DNA from 4 places in the Bradyrhizobium sp. UFLA05-125 genome. Region 4 is predicted to be linked to each of the others. Evidence: predicted binding sites of a transcription regulator. Region 4 holds the regulator's gene; each other region holds the start of a gene.

Region 1 (4,206 bases), on a different contig from region 4:
CGCGTTTTCCGTTGCGTATTCTGCGGCCGTTGTGATTTTTGCCCGGCCTTTGGTTGGGCTGTTCAGCAATAGCGATAGGGTCAGGGAAATTGCTGTCTCGACCTCCATCGTCTTCCATCTGTTCTTTGGGTTTTTTGGTCTTGAGAGTTTCGTAACGACGATGCTTCATTCGTTCGGGAGGGCGCGCCTCAGTGCGGTTGTGTCCTTCGCGAGGCAGGGCTATCTCTTCATACCGGCCGTACTATTATTGCCGATCATATCGGGTTTCAACGGACTGTTGATCAGTCAAGCAATCGCTGAGCTGGGCGCCGGCATGATCGCGTTGTTTGTTATGTTTCAACAGTTCGCTGAGCTTAGACGAGCGCTGTGGCATCCCACTTCAAGAGCAACCCAGATTGTGGGTTGAAACTGATGACGGATATCACCGGAGCCTTGAGCATTGGGCCTACATAGCCCGCGGATGTGTTGCACTCCAAGAGAATGAAGAGCGTTGCGTGCAAGAGTCATGCGCTACAGTAGTGGTCTTGAGCGGTGGCGTTCGCAATGCAGCAAAAGCGCGTGTTGCAGGCCGCCGCAACGGCAGTCGGAAGCGGACGCGGAGCTGGAGTTTCCCGCCGGTCGAGATCGGGGTGCCGCTCGCATGATGAGCTGGTCTCCCGCGACTTGAAGCTCTTGTGGTCGCAAGCTAACCACTCGCGGGAATTCAAAGGTCCCGCTTCGCGCTCCTCGAAAAAAAGGGTTTGTCCCAGCTATGAAAGCGCTCGCGACGTTAGGAGCTGCCATTTCTGCCGCTTTGGCGCATGATATCAGCTTTTCGGGCGGACCAATGTACGATCCCGCTCCTCCTCCGTTTCCCCCTGAAGCGAAAATGTTAGGCGACGTGTCCCTGCGTCGTCGGCGTGAATTCGCTTGGGGACGTCATCACGCTCGCGAGGCATTGCGCCGCCTCGGATTCACTCCTGTTCCGATTTTGTCTAGAAGTGATCGGGCTCCTCTTTGGCCCGTAGGCTTCGTTGGGAGCATTTCCCACTCTTCGTCTGATTGTGGCGCCGTTGCGGGATGCTCAAGAAACGTCCTCGCCCTGGGATTGGACATCGAAGATGAAGAGCCGCTCGGAGCTGACCTTATGCCGATCATATGCACCTCCGCGGAACTACAACGTCGGGAATGGTCCGGCAGTCGCTTTGGCCCGAAACTAATCTTCGTAATCAAGGAGGCTGTATACAAAGCATATTCGCCAGAAACCGGTGAATTCCTGGATTTTCAAGATGTCAGCGTTAGAACGGGCGACCAGAGTGGGTTTTTCGAGGCGGAGATCATCAATCCGGAAAAGCCTATGAATTTCGGCAGTCGAACTATCAATGGAATTTATCTCCCGTTTCTTGGAGGTATTCTTGCCTTGGCTGTGCGATTTCGAGGCTCGTAAGTAGCGCTGCGAAACTTGTCAACGTTGCCCGGAGCCTTGGCATGGAAATGATCTTCGATCTCGCAAGCGCTATACAGTTGGTACTGCAGCCAGCCGCTGCTGACGATGATGATCGTCCCTTCGTTCACGTCAGACATCGAAGAGGAGGGGAGCATGGACCGGGTGTTTCTCGCGCCTGAACGTATCCAATCGCTCGATATCGTTAAGCAGCTCAATCTGCTCAGCGAATTGGATAAGGGCAAGGCGGGCGGCGTCAGGGATTCTGTCGTGGTTTTCGTTCCGAAGAATCGCCAGCAGCTTGGCGGTGCTCGCCAAGCCGGCGCCCGCCACAATTCCCAATTCGTCCATGTGGACACGCAGGGCAGACAGTCGGGCTACGCTGCCTCATCAGCATTTTCCGCCTTCACAAATCGTGCCGGTGGCTTGTAGTTCGACAGAGATAACCGGTACGAACCGCATTGTGAGCCGGGTGCCGGCCTCACAAATCGGTTCTGCATTCGCGGCATCCGACTTGTTCGGCTGCGACCATAGGCAGAGCCGCGCGGACCACTGCCTGGCAGAAACTATAGCTGGCTTCAGTTGTGGAGCCGGGTCGTTACGGGCGAACGGTGCCGACTCTTCAACACCTCTTCCTTTTCGGTGGAAAGGTCTCCCCGATTTTGGCGGCGGCCGACTGATCGGCGCGTCTTGGGGTGGCAATTCGCTACGTCACTGTCGGGTCGACGCCCGAAGCGGCCGATACGGTACTCGGCCTCGTCCGAGGACAGCGCACCGGCAAATCAAGGAAATGTTGACCATTTAACCCAATGATATGTATGGAGATATTGTATTTTTCTTGATGTGTTCTTTGCGGGTTGCTATACTCCCCAGACGCTTTTGTCCCCGAAAAGCGTCGGCTCTCAAAATGGTGGACTTCGCCTCTGTTTGATTTCGACGCTGCCGCAGGGGGTAGCTAGGGTTGGACGATGAACCTTCTCGCACGAATGAATGACGGGCCGGCCGTACGGTCAATCTCGCCGCGTAGGGAGTTGGGTGCCTACGAAGTGCTGTGGCTTGAGAAGGGGGCCACCTTCAAAACGATCGCCGAGAAATTCGCATCGGACCCGACTGCTGTCCCTTCCGACTTCGTTTCAGGTGCTGTGGCGGACGCTCGCGCATCGGAAGTTCTGGCTGCGCTCAAGAAGGCAGGCGTATCTAGGTTCGGAACTCGGCTGAATCTCACTGGCAACTATCCTCCGAAGCTCCGGGATGCAAGACATCCGGTGGAAATGCTTTATTTCCAAGGTGCTTGGGAGTTCGTCGAGACGCGATGCGTTGCCGTCGTGGGGAGCCGCAATCCTAGCGAAGATGGAAAATCGCGTGCGGCGAGGCTCTCACGCGCGTTGGTCGAGCGCGGCTTTACGGTTGTGTCGGGCCTGGCAACCGGCATCGACACCGCAGCTCATACAGCCGCGATCGAGGCGAAGGGCCACACAATCGCTGTGATCGGCACGCCGATCGGGACCTATTACCCGAAGGAGAATCAGGCGCTCCAGCGCAGGATCGCGGAGGAACATCTGCTCATTTCTCAGGTGCCAGTGCTCCGGTACGCTAGTCAGCACGTACCGCAGAACAAGCTGTTTTTCCCTGAGCGCAACGTCACGATGAGCGCTCTCACCAAGGGGACGATCATCGTCGAGGCCAGCGACACAAGCGGGACGCTCACGCAGGCTCGTGCGGCCTTGCAGCAAGGCCGCAAGCTGTTCATTCTCGATTCCTGCTTCAAGCGAGATGACATCACTTGGCCGGCGAACTTCGAGAAGAGGGGCGCGATCCGTGTCCGCGATCTCGCCGATATCTGGGGCGCGTTAGGTGATTGCACGCCTTCTCCAGGAAATTGACGAGAACCAACCGTAGAGACCACTGGTACCTCGACGAGGGTGACGATTGTCACTACCTCTACGAATAAACGGCCCGTTTGGCTTGGCGCGGCGGCGAGACCAATCAGCTCATTCACAATCTTCAGAAGAGGCGAGGCGACGGTGGGTACCAATATAAGGCCGCGGCAATCGCTAGATGCGCGAACGATCTGTCAGCGGTTTTAAACGCCGAATGGTTGGCCCAAGCCACGATTGTTCCGGTTCCGCCATCGAAGATGAAAACCGATCCCGCCTACGATGATCGTATGGTGCAGGTCTGCATTGGAGTCCGCGCCCCGGCGCCTCCCGACGTCAGGGAGTTAGTCGAGCAGATCGCCTCGACGAACACTTTCAAGGGCGGCAACCGGATGTCGCCGACCGAGCTCAAGCAGAACTACAGGATCGCGGAAAACCAACTGCAGAACCTGCGCGGTATCGTGGGCATCGTCGACGACGTCCTCACGACAGGCTCCCATTTCAAAGCCGTCAAGGAGATGATTCTTGAGCGCGCTCCGCAGACGCGCGTAATTGGACCCTTTGTTGCCAGACGCGCGCTCGCGGATCCATTTAACGAAGTGCCGATCGAAGACCTACTGAGGTGAACGATTGTCACCCACAGGCCGCTGCGGTAGAGCCGGTTCCGCCGGCGTACGGGCGTGCCTGGACATGTTTCATGCCACGGCCCGATCTTCCTTGGAAACGCCGCGTGCGACAATCTTTAGGGCGTCATCGGGTAGCTGCCGCTGCAGGGCCTTCGCTTCGTCCCATGGTGCGCGTCAAGCCATAGACTTAGGTACGGTCCCGGGGCTGACTTCGACTTGGTGCGTCTCCATCGAAGATTGTCCAGATGCCGTAAAGCGGACTCCTTCATGCACTGGATAC
Region 2 (4,206 bases), 120 kb from region 4:
CCGCGATCTCGTTCTGCTGCTTGTTCAGCGCTTCCGGCACGCCCTCGAACCACTCGCCGGCGCGCCTCACCGAGAGCTCGGAGATCTCGCCGATATGCTTGCCGCCGACCTTCACGCTCAGCGCCTCCGGCTTCAGCCGAAAGCCCTTGCAGGCCTCGCAGGGGACGTCGTGAAAGTACTTCGCCAGCTCCTCGCGCGCCCACTCGCTCTCGGTCTCGCGATAGCGGCGGTTGATGTTGGTGATGACGCCCTCGAACGGCTTCTTGGTGTCGTAGGAGCGGACGCCGTCCTCGTAGGAGAACTTGATCTCGTCCTCGCCGGAGCCGTAGAGAATCGCGTCTTTCGTCTTCTTCGCCAGATCCTTCCACTTGGTGTCGAGCGTGAATTTGTAGTGCTTGCCGAGCGCGGTCAGCGTCTGCACGTAATAGGGTGACGACGATTTGGCCCACGGCGCGATCGCGCCCTTGCGCAGGGTCATCTCCTTATCGGGGATGACGAGATCCTCGTCGACATGCTGCTCGACGCCGAGACCGCCGCAGGCGGGACACGCGCCATAGGGGTTGTTGAACGAGAACAGCCGCGGCTCGATCTCGGGGATGGTGAAGCCGGAGACCGGGCAGGCGAATTTTTCCGAGAATAGAATGCGCTCGGGGCCGCTCTTGTCGTGGATCTTGGCGGTCTTCTTTTTCTCTTCGGCCGGAGCGGCTGCGGCCGGGCCATCTGCGAACTCGACGACGGCAAGGCCCTCGGCGAGCTTCAGCGCTGTCTCAAAGCTCTCAGCGAGGCGCTGACCGATATCGGCGCGCACCACGATGCGGTCGACGACGACGTCGATGTCGTGCGGAAATTTCTTGTCGAGGTTAGGGGCCTCCGCAAGCTCGTAGAAGGTGCCGTCGATCTTGACGCGCTGAAAGCCCTTCTTGAGCCATTCGGCAAGCTCCTTCCTGTACTCGCCCTTGCGGCCGCGCACGACCGGCGCGAGCAGATAGAGGCGGGTGCCTTCGGGCAGCGCCAGCACCCGGTCGACCATCTGCGAGACGGTCTGGCTCTCGATCGGCAGGCCGGTTGCGGGCGAATAGGGCACGCCGACGCGCGCCCACAACAGGCGCATGTAGTCGTAGATCTCGGTGACGGTGCCAACGGTGGAGCGCGGGTTCTTCGAGGTGGTCTTCTGCTCGATCGAGATGGCGGGCGACAGGCCGTCGATCTGGTCGACGTCCGGCTTCTGCATCATCTCGAGGAACTGGCGGGCATAGGCCGAGAGCGACTCGACGTAGCGGCGCTGGCCTTCGGCGTAGATGGTGTCGAAGGCGAGCGAGGACTTTCCGGAGCCGGACAACCCGGTGAACACCACGAGCTTGTCGCGGGGAATCTCGACGTCGATGTTCTTGAGGTTGTGCTCGCGCGCGCCACGGATCGTAATTGCGCGCAGGCTCGAGCCCGCGTTCTGTTGTTGGCGCTTCGCCTTGATCACTTCGTCCATCCCAGTGGTCCCCAAGGAAATTCCCACGCCGCGCGGTCGCGCCGGCGTTCAGGCGCGCCTCGCCCGGAACCGGGGATGGACGCCGTTGGGTAGGCTGCGAACGTAGGAAGAACGAGAACGGATTTCCAGTGCGAGTTGCGAATCGTCAACGGATTGTTGGCGCGGTGGCGGCACCTGGCAGTAGCGCCGCCGATACGGGCAGCAAAAAGGCCGGCGCGAGGCCGGCCTTTCCGTCGAGAAGCAATCTCGAAGATCAGTACTTCGCGACGATCGGGCCGCCGAAGTGATAGTTCACGCCGACCTGCACGCTGTGCAGTTCGATCGTGCCCGAGGGCAGGCCGAAGTAGTCCTCGCTGCCAAGGCTGCGGAACAGATATTCGCCCTTGACCGACCAGTTCGGGGCAAAGAACGCCTCGATACCCGCACCAACGGTCCAGCCGGAGTGGAAGTGGCTTTCCGACGCCGTGACTCCGAGCGCGGTCATGCTGAGCTTGTTGTCGATCCAGGCATAGCCGCCGGTGCCGTAGAACAGCACCTGGTCGACGGCGAAGCCGACGCGGCCGCGCACGGTGCCGAGCGCGTTGATGCGGCTGGTGGCGGTAACGCCGGCCGCAGTGATCGACGCGTTGACGTCAGCCCAGCCGCCATCGGCTTCGAGACCGTACACGATGTTGCCGGCCTGCCAGTTGTAGCCGACCGTGCCGCCGGCGAATCCGCCCTTCATCTTCGGGTCGGTGGAGGTGTTTTCCGAAGCGTAGCCGCCGAAGCCACCGAGGTAAAAGCCGGTCCAGTTATAGACCGACGCTGCGGCTACCGGGGCCTTGGTGTAGGGGCGGGCCGCCAGATCGGCTGCCACGGCCGGAGCGAACGCGCTGAGTGCGAACAAGCTGGCCGAAGCCAACAAAACCTTCTTCATTTTCAACTTAATCCCCAGTCCCAGTTTCTGTTTTTGCCTTCCGTGCGCGGAAGGGCAGCGGACGCTCAGGTCCAGCTGATGTCGTGCTTACACCAGTGAAGCTGCGAATTGTGTGTCCGGGATGCCACACTAGGCCCAAAACAGGTTAGTATAACTGACCTATTCGCGCGACAGTTGTACCCCGCGCAGCAAAAAAGGCCGGCGCAAGGCCGGCCTTTTCGACAGGAAGAGGTTTGGCGAAGATCAGTACTTCGCGATCAGCGGGCCACCCCAACGGTAGTTCAGGCGGACGAGGCCCATATCGACGTCCTGGTCGATTCGGTCGCTGCCGAATGACACGCCGCCGGGCGCCGTGAAGCCAATGGTGCGGTGGCCCAGGAAGATGTGGTCGTATTCGACACCAACCGACCAGTTCGGCGCAAAGCCAAATTCCAGGCCGGCGCCCACCGTGCCACCCCAACGGGTCTCGTTGGCCGAGGCCAGCTGCGCGCCGCTCGGTATGTCGAAGACGTCATACTTGTCGCCGACAACTGCACCGCCGCCCTTCACGTAGAACAGCACGTTGTTCCAGGCGTAGCCGATTTGGCCGGTGATCAGGCCGAATGCGTCGATGCGCGAACGGTTGCGGTCGGTCGGGAAGACGGAGCTGGTGTTATCGCCCCGGAAGTCGGCCCAGTTGCCCTGGCCTTCGAAGCCGAACACCCACTGGCCGGTCTGCCAGCGGTAGCCGATCTGACCACCGACCGTGCCGCCGGTTGCATTGTGGCAGCCTTCACCCACGAGACTGCCGGGAACGCCAGTCACGAAGCCGGTGCTGTCGACGAAGTCCCAGCATTTGTGGGACGAACCGCCGCCGCCGTTGATGCCGATGTAGAAGCCGCTCCAGTCGTAAATTGCGGCGATCGCCGGGGGCGGAGCCTTCACGTATGGGCGTGCCGCGAGATCCGCTGCGCTCGCCGGAGCCGACAGGCTCAGCGCAACCGCACCAACAACCCCCACCACAATCTTCTTCATTTCTGTCTCTCCGGCTGTGCCGCTTCCTTCGTTCCCGAAGCGGTCAATCAGGCGCGACGCCCAATGAATTGATGTTGCGGCGAGCCTAGTCTGATTTGGGGGTAGAGTCCGTCTCCAAAAAGCAACAGTCGCGCGTGAAGTGAGCGGTTCCTAAGTTAATGAATGTTAAGTCGTATTCCTGTGCGCGGGAACCCAAAAAAGTTCCATGCGGTTCCGATAATTTGCAAGGCGTGCAACCTGATGTTGCCGCCGTATTCCGTCACCGCTTGCGCAAGAACAAAGCTGGAACATTGGCGAAGCCGGTGCTATATGTGGGGATAACCTGCGGGATCGCGGGCTCGACGATGCGCGCGAGCGTATAGGGTCCCTCAGCAAGCGGCAGCGAGCGGTTTTGGCACGGCTCCGGCTTTTTCGAACAATTTCGCAGTTTGGAGTGGAGAGCGGCGATGGCGGGAAGCATCAACAAGGTCATTCTGGTCGGCAACCTCGGCAAGGATCCGGAAATCCGCCGCACCCAGGACGGGCGGGCGATCGCCAATCTGAGCGTCGCGACGTCGGAGACCTGGCGCGACAAGGCAACCGGCGAGCGCAAGGAAAAGACCGAGTGGCACCGCGTCGTGATCTTCAACGAGGGGCTCGCGAAGGTCGCGGAGCAGTACCTGAAGAAGGGCGCCAAAGTTTACGTCGAAGGCGCGCTGCAGACCCGCAAATGGACCGACCAGAGCGGCGCCGAAAAATACTCGACCGAGGTTGTGCTCCAGGGCTTCAACTCCAACCTCACGATGCTCGACGG
Region 3 (4,206 bases), on a different contig from region 4:
GGCTTCGTTCCGCTCCAGATCGCGCAATGCCATCGCGTAGCTGCGCGCGGCGCGCTGCTCCGCGCCACGCGGCAGCGTGCGCGCCTTGCGCAGCATTTCCGCCGCTGCGTTGCGATAGGCAAGGGAGCGGTACAGATAAATCACCTTTCCCATGATCAAGCTTTCCTTGTCGTTGCTTCGGTCCCGATCTTCTCAGGCCTTGCATGAACGCCACCTGAAAATCGCGCAAGATGAACATTTATTCAGGCAGATACGGCGTTCTAGGAACTCGCGATGATCCGGCGCGTTCTCAGAATGATTGTCGAGGACGACAATGCGCACGCGAAAATCGCCACGTTTGGTTTCGACGGCAGGCGCCATCACGCTGATGACGCAGGCGATGATGGGTGCGGCCCTCGGGCTCACCTTTGGCCTCGCGCTCGTGCTCCTCAATCCGGCCGTCGCGGCGCTGCTCAGAGACGGTGGAAGCCCGGCCATTTTCGTGTTCGTCATCGCACTCGTGACGAGCTTTGCGATCGGCGCAACACTGACCGGCGCGGTCTTTGTTCTCATGGATGACAAGGAAACTTGAAGCACGCGTGACGGCGCATGTTGCGCTGGCACTGGAACTCCCGCGCTTAATCGCTGTTGGCTCCCTGCATCAATTTAACTCAAGGGAGTTCCGCGCATGAACAAAACAAAACTCGCCTTAGCGATGATCATGGCCATGGGCCTCGCCGCCGCGCCATTGGCTGCCCAAGCCAAAACGCACAAGAAGCACCATTCCTCCACGACGTCGTCGCAGACCACGACGGGCGCGAACATGAAGTCGAGCGGCGGCGGAGCCGCCAATCCGTCGAGCCAGGGCAATGTCGGCCCGGGCACCAATCAGGCCGGCAGTATGAACTCGAAGTGAGCGCATTCGCGCCACCCGCGAAAGCCCCGCCTCCGCGGGGCTTTCTTCTTGATCGGCAGGATGCGAGGCACGCCGCTAGGGCCACATTGTCGGCGCGCGATTGAGCGCGTCCCGGCCAGCACGCCTCAGTTCGTCGGGCGAGCAGCAGCCCATCCGGATCATCTCGAGAACTGTCGCGGCGACGCGTTCGCGCGCGGCCGTCTCGACTGCAGGGATACCCGCGCAGACCTCATCAAGAACCGCGCGCAGCAGAGCTGTCGTCTGGATGTCCGACATCGGAAGACTCCCGCACGTCACGAGACGTGACTGACTTAGCCGCGTCGGATGTCAGGCATGTTAAGATTTGAGGTCGGTACGAGACGGCGCTGCGCCTTGCGGCTCGCACTTCACCAGGGCTTCGAGTGTCGCGCGCTTGCGCGCGATCAAAAGCAGGGCTGCGGCATCGTCGAGGCCTGCACGCTGCAACTGGCGAATGGCCGAGCCCAGCTCGAGAATCTCGGCACGCAGTTTCAGAATCCGGTACGAGTCCGGGTCCTCATCCACGGCGAGCCTCCGAAAGTCTAAGGACGCGCGGCGATGCGCACCGGTTTGCCCGCATTGTTCGCCCCGGCGCGGAGACTCACCCGCTCACCGATATTGGGCAGAAGATCACCACCGCCGGCCGCCTTCCAGTCGGCGATCAGCCGCTTCATGTCGAGGCGCAATCCGAGCAATCGAAGCGCGCTTTCGCTGCAATCGCGATCGCGATCGATGAGGTCGCGCACCGACGCCTCAAGGCCGATCATCTCCGACCTTAATGCACTGATTTTACAACGAATTTCATTAATTCTGTTGTCCATGGCTTGTTAGAACAAAATAAGAACATATAGTCAAGTCACGATTCAGGCATGGAGAGTGGAAATGCGAGTGGAAGGTAAATACGACGCCAAGGATTTCCTTGCCGTGCAGATGACCCGGGCTCAGGTCCTGCGGCTGAGGCGGCTGAGCGAGGAGGCCTATCAGCCCGGCCAGTATGCGAGAGATCTCAGCTTCGACGAGGCAGCAAAACGCATCCAGGCGCTGGAGGCCGAGATCGAGCTTGCCAATTCGTTCTGACCTGCCGGGTCACGTCCGCGCAAAGGCTTCCTTGAGGAAGCAGAGCCCGTCATAGGTGAGCCGCGCCTCGCCGGTCTCCCCTCTGGCGATCTCCGCTTCGAGGAAAGTCTCTAGCTCAGGGAGCGTGCGTTCGAACTTGTCGCGCGCGCCCATCATCTCGCAGGTCTCGCGGATGCGTTCGAACGGCTTGTCGAGGATATTGATCATGACCATGGCGGTTAATCCGCACTGCTGCCGGTCCGTTCCGCGCGGGATGGTTTTGTTCTCCCTCGCGCCTCAACCGCTGGCGGTCACGCGCCAGACGGTGTTGCCGGAATCATCCGCAATCAGAAGCGCGCCGGATTTGTCGACCGCCAGCCCTACCGGACGCCCGCGCGCCTTGTTGTCGCTGTCGAGAAAGCCGGTCACGACGTCCTGTGCCTTGCCGTCGGATTGGCCGTTCCTGAACGGTACGTACACGACCTTGTAGCCATTGAGCGTCTGGCGATTCCAGCTCCCGTGCTCGCCGACGAAGGCGCCGCCGCGGTAGCTCTCCGGCAGCGCGCTGGCTGTGTAGAAGGCAAGACCCAGGGCAGCGACATGCGAGCTAAGCGCATAGTCGGGTACGATCGCATTCTCCACGAGATCCGGCCGCTGCGGCTGAACGCGTGGATCGAGATGCTTGCCATAATAACTGTAAGGCCAGCCGTAGAAGCCGCCGTCCCTCACCGAGGTCAGATCGTCGGGCACGAGATCGGGGCCGAGCTCGTCGCGCTCGTTGACGATGGTCCAGAGCTTTCCGCTCTGCGGTTCGAAGCCGAGCCCGGTCGGATTTCGAAAACCTTTCGCGAACAGGCGCGAGCTCCCGACTCGCGATCGACCTCCCAGATCGCGGCCCGATCGCGCTCGGCGCCGATCCCGTTCTCGACGATATTGCTGTTGGAGCCGACGCCGACATAGAGCTTCGAGCCGTCCGCGCTGGCGATCATCGCCTTGGTCCAGTGGTGGTCGATCGGGCCGCCCGGCAGACGGAACCATGCATATGCGGAATGGTTCTGTTCTTGAAGAGAGGATGCTCATGGCACGCAAGGTAAAGAAACGGCGCTACTCGAGGAGCTCCGGCAAGGATGTCGAAAGCGAAATGCGCCGCTACAAAAAAGGCACGGCCAAGAGCGGCCGTGGCGGCCGCGGTGGACGCGTGAAGAGCCGCAAGCAGGCGATCGCGATCGGCCTGTCGAAGGCGCGCAAGAAGGGCAAGAAGGTCCCGAAGAAGACATCGAAGCGGAAGAGCTCGAAGAAGAAGTCGAGTAAGAAGCGGTCACGGTGATACGACATTCGACGGCGCGCGAAGCTCTCGTGCGCCGCGCAATGTCGATGCGTTCCTTTTAGATCATCGTGCCGGGCATGAAGCAGCGGATCGAAATGCCGAACGCCGTTTTCACCGGCCAAACCATGGTTCGCCCCGCCCGGTTGGGCTCGGTGATAACCGCCTCATCGGGCACCTCGACCCACTGACCATCGATGCGCACGCGATAGTGCCCCCCATACGATTCCCAATCGGGGTCGGCGACAGCCACGCCATCGGCATCTGAGCAGCATGGACCCAGGTGGCTGCGCAGACTGTCGAACCATGGCTTGAGCGGCGAATCCGTAAAGCGTCCGTCGTCGCGACCCAGCGCGCTTTGGGTGCAGAGCACAAGCGGCATGAGCAGCAACGCGCCCCGGCTGAAGGCCTTCAATCGATCCATCGTTGGCACCGATCCCTGACGAGGTCCAGTTCCACAAAGCGACACCCCCTCCGGGAGTTCCGCTGATGAAACCAACCTTCGCCCGCCGAGCCGCAAAGGGCGACTCGCGACCGCCTTGAGTGAATGTGAATTTTTGGGCCGAACCCAGTCAGCAACAGATCCGTTAACGCGAATGTTATCGGACGCTGCTGGTTTTATCCCCCAAATGAGCGGCTTTGTTTCTGGCCGGGCGACGTAGCCGCCGGCGGGATCGGCGGTGCAATCGGAACGTCAGGCGCGATAGCGACCGCACCATTCCGCGGCGGGTAACGCGAACCCGGCATGACCTATATCGGCCGAGACGGGTTGCGACACTGCTGTTGGTAAGCCGAGCCGATGCGAAAGAGGCGGCCGCGAGGCCGCCTCTTTTTTTGTGCGAACTTTCTTTGCTTAGGCGAGCGGCACCGCGACGAACTTCGTCGCCTCCGCGCTCTTCACCTGCAACAGCAC
Region 4 (4,206 bases):
GCGGTAGCTCAGTCTTTGGTTCCAGCTTCTTCCGGGAACTTTTTTAGCAAAATGTGGAACCAACTTATTCTGTGTATTTTTGCACAGAGTTCCCGGAACGGATCACCGCGTCGGGAGTCATATGCCCGTTGGGATTTTCTACAACGGACGCGTGATCGTGTTGGGCAAGGCATATTTCAACAAGCAAGCCTCGATTCTTCTCAAGTTCGCCAAATCAACGTCGAATTCGCAGCTGTCCGCAAAGCTGGTCAGCAAGGCGGCGGATCTGAAATCGCAGGGCGACCCCCTGCCCGAAATGGATCACAGCCTGAAGGCGCCCGACGTCGATCCGGACAATGAAACGGGAGCCACCTGATGCTAGCCGTGAGCCTGGTCGTCGCCGTGGTATGTTTGGCCACCATTATCCCGGTCTTCCTCGTCATTGAGACGATCGCGCGGCGGCCAAGGTAAGCGCACTCAACTGCGCTTGGATTTGGGCCGATCGAGACGCTGCCGTTGCGCGCGCATGCGGCTGGTCTTCTCCTTGAGCGCTTCGATCTCCTCATCGAGCTTTGCGCTCCGCGACTTCGGCGGCTCATCGCCGCGCAGCTTCTCGAGCGCTTTCTCAACCGACAGCTTTGAAGTCTCTGCCATCAGGGTTCTCCCGGACGTCTCCCGACGCGCCTTGCGTGCGGGCGCGCAGCAATTCTGAGCCGGAAGCGGAACGAGGCGATATTGTCCCAAAGGGCATCCTGCCGTCCTGCTGCTGGAAAGACATTTCATCTCCACCTTCGCGTTCGCGCCTTTTGCCTCGACGCCCGCACTCGGCTAGAACGCAACGCGACCTGTCCTTACGATTTGCCCAGCAGGAGTTCAGCCCGTGGCCCTGATGCCGGTTTCCGACGCGCTCGATGCGGTGCTCGCGGGCGTCGAGCCTGTCGCCGACGAGATGGTTGCGCTCGATGCGGCCTACCATCGCGTGCTGGCGCGCGACGTCGCGGCGCGGCGCACGCAGCCGCCGCAGGCGATGTCGGCGATGGATGGCTATGCGGTGCGCGCTGCCGATGCGGCAGAGGTGGGCACAGAGCTCACCGTGATCGGCGAGGTCGCAGCAGGACGACCGTTTGCGGGAACGGTCGGTGCGGGTCAGGCAGTACGGATCTTCACGGGCGGCGTAGTGCCCGATGGCGCGGACGCGGTGGTAATCCAGGAGGACACAGTCGCTGACGGCAGGCGCGTCACGGTCAAGGAGGCCGCGATCGTTGGAAGGCACATCCGTCCCGCCGGCGTCGATTTCCGCGAAGGCGACGTGCTCCTGCGAGAAGGAGCAAGGCTCACCGAACGCGACCTATCACTCGCCGCCGGCATGAACCATCCGCAGCTAGCCGTCCGTCGCCGGCCCAGGATCGCGATTCTCGCGACCGGCGACGAACTCGTGATGCCGGGCTCAACGCCGGGCGCGGGCCAGATCGTCTTTTCCAACGGCTATGCCCTGCACGCGCTGGCGCGGGCCGAGGGCGCCGAAACGGTCGATCTCGGCATTGCCGCCGATACCGTTGCGGCGACCAGCGCCGGCATCCGCCGCGCCCGCGAGAGCGGCGCCGACATCCTGATCACGACCGGCGGGGCCTCAGTCGGCGACCACGACCTGGTGAGGCCGGCGCTTCAGGCCGAAGGTTTCGAGATGGCGTTCTGGAAGATCGCGATGCGGCCGGGCAAGCCGATGATGCACGGCCGTCTCGGCGCGATGCGGGTGATCGGCCTGCCCGGCAATCCGGTCTCGTCCTATGTCTGCGGCTTCCTGTTCATGGTGCCGTTGATTCGCGCGCTTGCTGGCCGCTCTCGCGTTCATCACCGCCGCGAGCGCGCCGTGCTCGGGCGCGACGTCGGGCCCAACGACGTCCGTGAGGATTATCTGCGCGCCCGGCTCGAGGAGCGCGAGGACGGCACGCTCGTGGCCGTTCCCGTCAACCACCAGGACTCCTCACTGCTTGCGAATCTCGCTATGGCACAGGCACTTCTCGTGCGCGCGCCGTTCGCGCCGAAGGCTGAAGCAGGCACGCCTTGCGAGGTGTTGCGGCTGCCCTTGTGAGGGCGATCTGATTCACGTGTAGCGCGAACTTCGCTGCGTTCACCCAAAATTAAGTGGTTGCGGAACACATATCGAACATATAGTGTCCGTTCATGATTTGTTTCGAGCATCTAGCGGCTTCTGCTGAATCTGGCGTCTCGGAATCGAACGACATCAACCGGGGGATTTGGTCGAGATGTTAACGCGCAAACAATACGAGCTTCTGCGGTTCATCAGTGAGCGCCTCAAGGAAAGCGGCGTGCCGCCCTCCTTCGATGAGATGAAGGACGCGCTCGATCTTCGCTCGAAGTCGGGCATCCACCGGCTGATCACTGCGCTGGAAGAGCGCGGCTTCATCCGTCGCCTGCCCAACCGCGCGCGCGCCATTGAGGTCATCAAGCTGCCCGAGCTTCAGGCCGCGGGCGCCGGCCGCCGCGGCTTCACGCCGAGCGTCATCGAAGGCAATCTCGGCAAGGTGCGGGGCGTAAGCGCTCCCGTCGACGACGGCGATCGCCCCGTCGCCGTGCCCGTGATGGGACGGATCGCAGCCGGCACGCCGATCGAGGCATTGCAGACCCGCAGCCACACCATCAGCGTGCCTCCGGACATGCTCGGCTCGGGCGAGCACTACGCGCTCGAAGTGCGCGGCGATTCGATGGTCGACGCCGGCATCCTGGATGGCGACATGGCGCTGATCCAGCGCAACGAGACCGCCGACACCGGCGACATCGTGGTGGCGCTGATCGACGATGAGGAAGCGACGCTCAAGCGCTTCCGCCGTCGCGGCGCGTCAATCGCGTTGGAGCCCGCCAACACCGCCTATGAGGTGCGCATCCTGCCGCCGAACCGGGTGAAGATTCAGGGCAAGCTGATCGGGCTGTACCGGAAGTACTGATTGCCCGCCAGATTGCCGGTTATTGCGCAACGATGCGGGCGGACGGATTGTCCGCTCCGGCAAAATGGTGTTTTCGCTTCCATTGTGATTATCCCCACACCTGCGCGAAGCTAATCCTCGAGCATGGCAGGCGCGAATGCGCTGTGCACGATGCAGAGGACAAAACCCATGCGGCAGATGATTTTGAGCGCAATCTCGGCAGCCTTGATCGCGGAATCGGCATCCGCGAGCGATGCAGCGCAACACCAGCATGGCGCCCGCAAGGCAGAGCACGCGGCAACCAGCGCGCCATTCCGCAAGTCCAACAATGCGATCGCACCTGCGGCGCAGGTGAGATGGCCCTATTCGGGGTACTCCGCTCCTGCCGGCCGCTGATGGAAGCTCGCGTAAGTGAATGGCGTGAACCAAGATAGACTGGCGGCGCGAGGCTTTGTTCCTGGTGTGCCGGGAAAGATAATGTGATCGGGCGACGCGCAGACGGGCCGCAGATTTGCCCACAAAAGCGATACACTCCAAGGCTTCCAACTCTGATAGAGGCCTGCGCCTCCGGGGGGGCGCGGACCTGCTATCTCGCATGAGGAGCACTCCGATGTGTGACTACAGCCTACATGCCGTTGCGACCCGCCCCGCTCAAGTCGGCGAGACGATCGTCACGACAACCTTCCGCGGCACCTCGACGCGTGGATTTGCGTCGGAGCGTGATCTCTCGGTTGCCGTCTGCCTCCTGCCCGGCACCGAGCTCGCCTTCGCCGACAACGTCCGCTACGACAATCGCTGGATCTGGACGCGCACCGTCAATTCCCGCGTCGGCAAGTTCGGTAAGGTCGATCCGCACATTCCCGATCGTCATCATGATGCGATCGAATTCCCCGACGGCAACTACGTACTGGTGACGCAGCTCGTCGAGGGACAGCGTGCCACGGTTCTGCAATTGCCGGTAACGCAGCCGCTCGGCGAGAAGACTGAGCAGCCCGCCGTCGAGCAGCACACCACCACGACGCCTACGACACGCCTGCCGATCGGCTGACGCGTCTTTCAATTCTCGGCCTGCAGGTCGGCCTCCGACGGCGTAGCATCCTTGCTGCGTGGAGTAGCCGGCCGCGGTGCGAGGCTGAGCTCGAAATCACTATCGCCGGCCCCGGCCGGCGACCAGGGGCGGTTTGCGCCCCTTATTTTTACCGTTCGCAGCGTGAAACCGTCGCCCTCGCGCGATAGCGCGAGCGCTCCTTGCGTCTTCAGACGCTCGCGATCCACGACCATC

The links. Region 4 encodes LexA, which represses DNA repair genes until DNA is damaged. Its sites were predicted from a motif close to TGTTCNNNNTGTGTTCNG; they were not measured.
Region 1: a site for LexA is predicted at 2,257-2,274, ahead of SO156_RS25825 (DNA-processing protein DprA). Genes of this name have one in related genera too.
Region 2: a site for LexA is predicted at 1,580-1,597, ahead of uvrA (excinuclease ABC subunit UvrA). Genes of this name have one in related genera too.
Region 3: a site for LexA is predicted at 1,742-1,759, ahead of SO156_RS29790 (DUF3072 domain-containing protein). Genes of this name have one in related genera too.

The regions. Positions count from the first base shown of each region.
Region 1 covers NZ_JBANBJ010000033.1:65,543-69,748, forward strand. Annotated here, with positions in the region: gene SO156_RS25810 (MATE family efflux transporter) at 1-406, shown strand, start outside; gene SO156_RS25815 (4'-phosphopantetheinyl transferase family protein) at 752-1,426, shown strand; gene SO156_RS25820 (hypothetical protein) at 1,580-1,855, shown strand; gene SO156_RS25825 (DNA-processing protein DprA) at 2,392-3,306, shown strand; gene SO156_RS25830 (hypothetical protein) at 3,561-3,926, shown strand; partial or broken gene SO156_RS25835 (SOS response-associated peptidase) at 3,996-4,100, opposite strand.
Region 2 covers NZ_JBANBJ010000013.1:11,588-15,793, reverse strand. Annotated here, with positions in the region: gene uvrA (excinuclease ABC subunit UvrA) at 1-1,483, opposite strand, end outside; gene SO156_RS14785 (outer membrane protein) at 1,737-2,399, opposite strand; gene SO156_RS14780 (outer membrane protein) at 2,643-3,413, opposite strand; gene SO156_RS14775 (single-stranded DNA-binding protein) at 3,860-4,206, shown strand, end outside.
Region 3 covers NZ_JBANBJ010000043.1:61,189-65,394, reverse strand. Annotated here, with positions in the region: gene SO156_RS29820 (hypothetical protein) at 1-153, opposite strand, end outside; gene SO156_RS29815 (hypothetical protein) at 314-571, shown strand; gene SO156_RS29810 (hypothetical protein) at 668-895, shown strand; gene SO156_RS29805 (hypothetical protein) at 971-1,171, opposite strand; gene SO156_RS29800 (hypothetical protein) at 1,232-1,438, opposite strand; gene SO156_RS29795 (hypothetical protein) at 1,456-1,680, opposite strand; gene SO156_RS29790 (DUF3072 domain-containing protein) at 1,796-1,990, shown strand; gene SO156_RS29785 (hypothetical protein) at 2,000-2,203, opposite strand; partial or broken gene SO156_RS29780 (PQQ-dependent sugar dehydrogenase) at 2,267-2,997, opposite strand; gene SO156_RS29775 (DUF6496 domain-containing protein) at 3,048-3,296, shown strand; gene SO156_RS29770 (hypothetical protein) at 3,355-3,717, opposite strand; gene SO156_RS29765 (Do family serine endopeptidase) at 4,147-4,206, opposite strand, start outside.
Region 4 covers NZ_JBANBJ010000013.1:135,869-140,074, forward strand. Annotated here, with positions in the region: gene SO156_RS15370 (hypothetical protein) at 152-355, shown strand; gene SO156_RS15375 (hypothetical protein) at 457-633, opposite strand; gene SO156_RS15380 (molybdopterin molybdotransferase MoeA) at 860-2,071, shown strand; gene lexA (transcriptional repressor LexA) at 2,247-2,945, shown strand; gene SO156_RS15390 (hypothetical protein) at 3,114-3,320, shown strand; gene SO156_RS15395 (hypothetical protein) at 3,535-3,972, shown strand; gene SO156_RS15400 (ComEC/Rec2 family competence protein) at 3,981-4,206, opposite strand, start outside.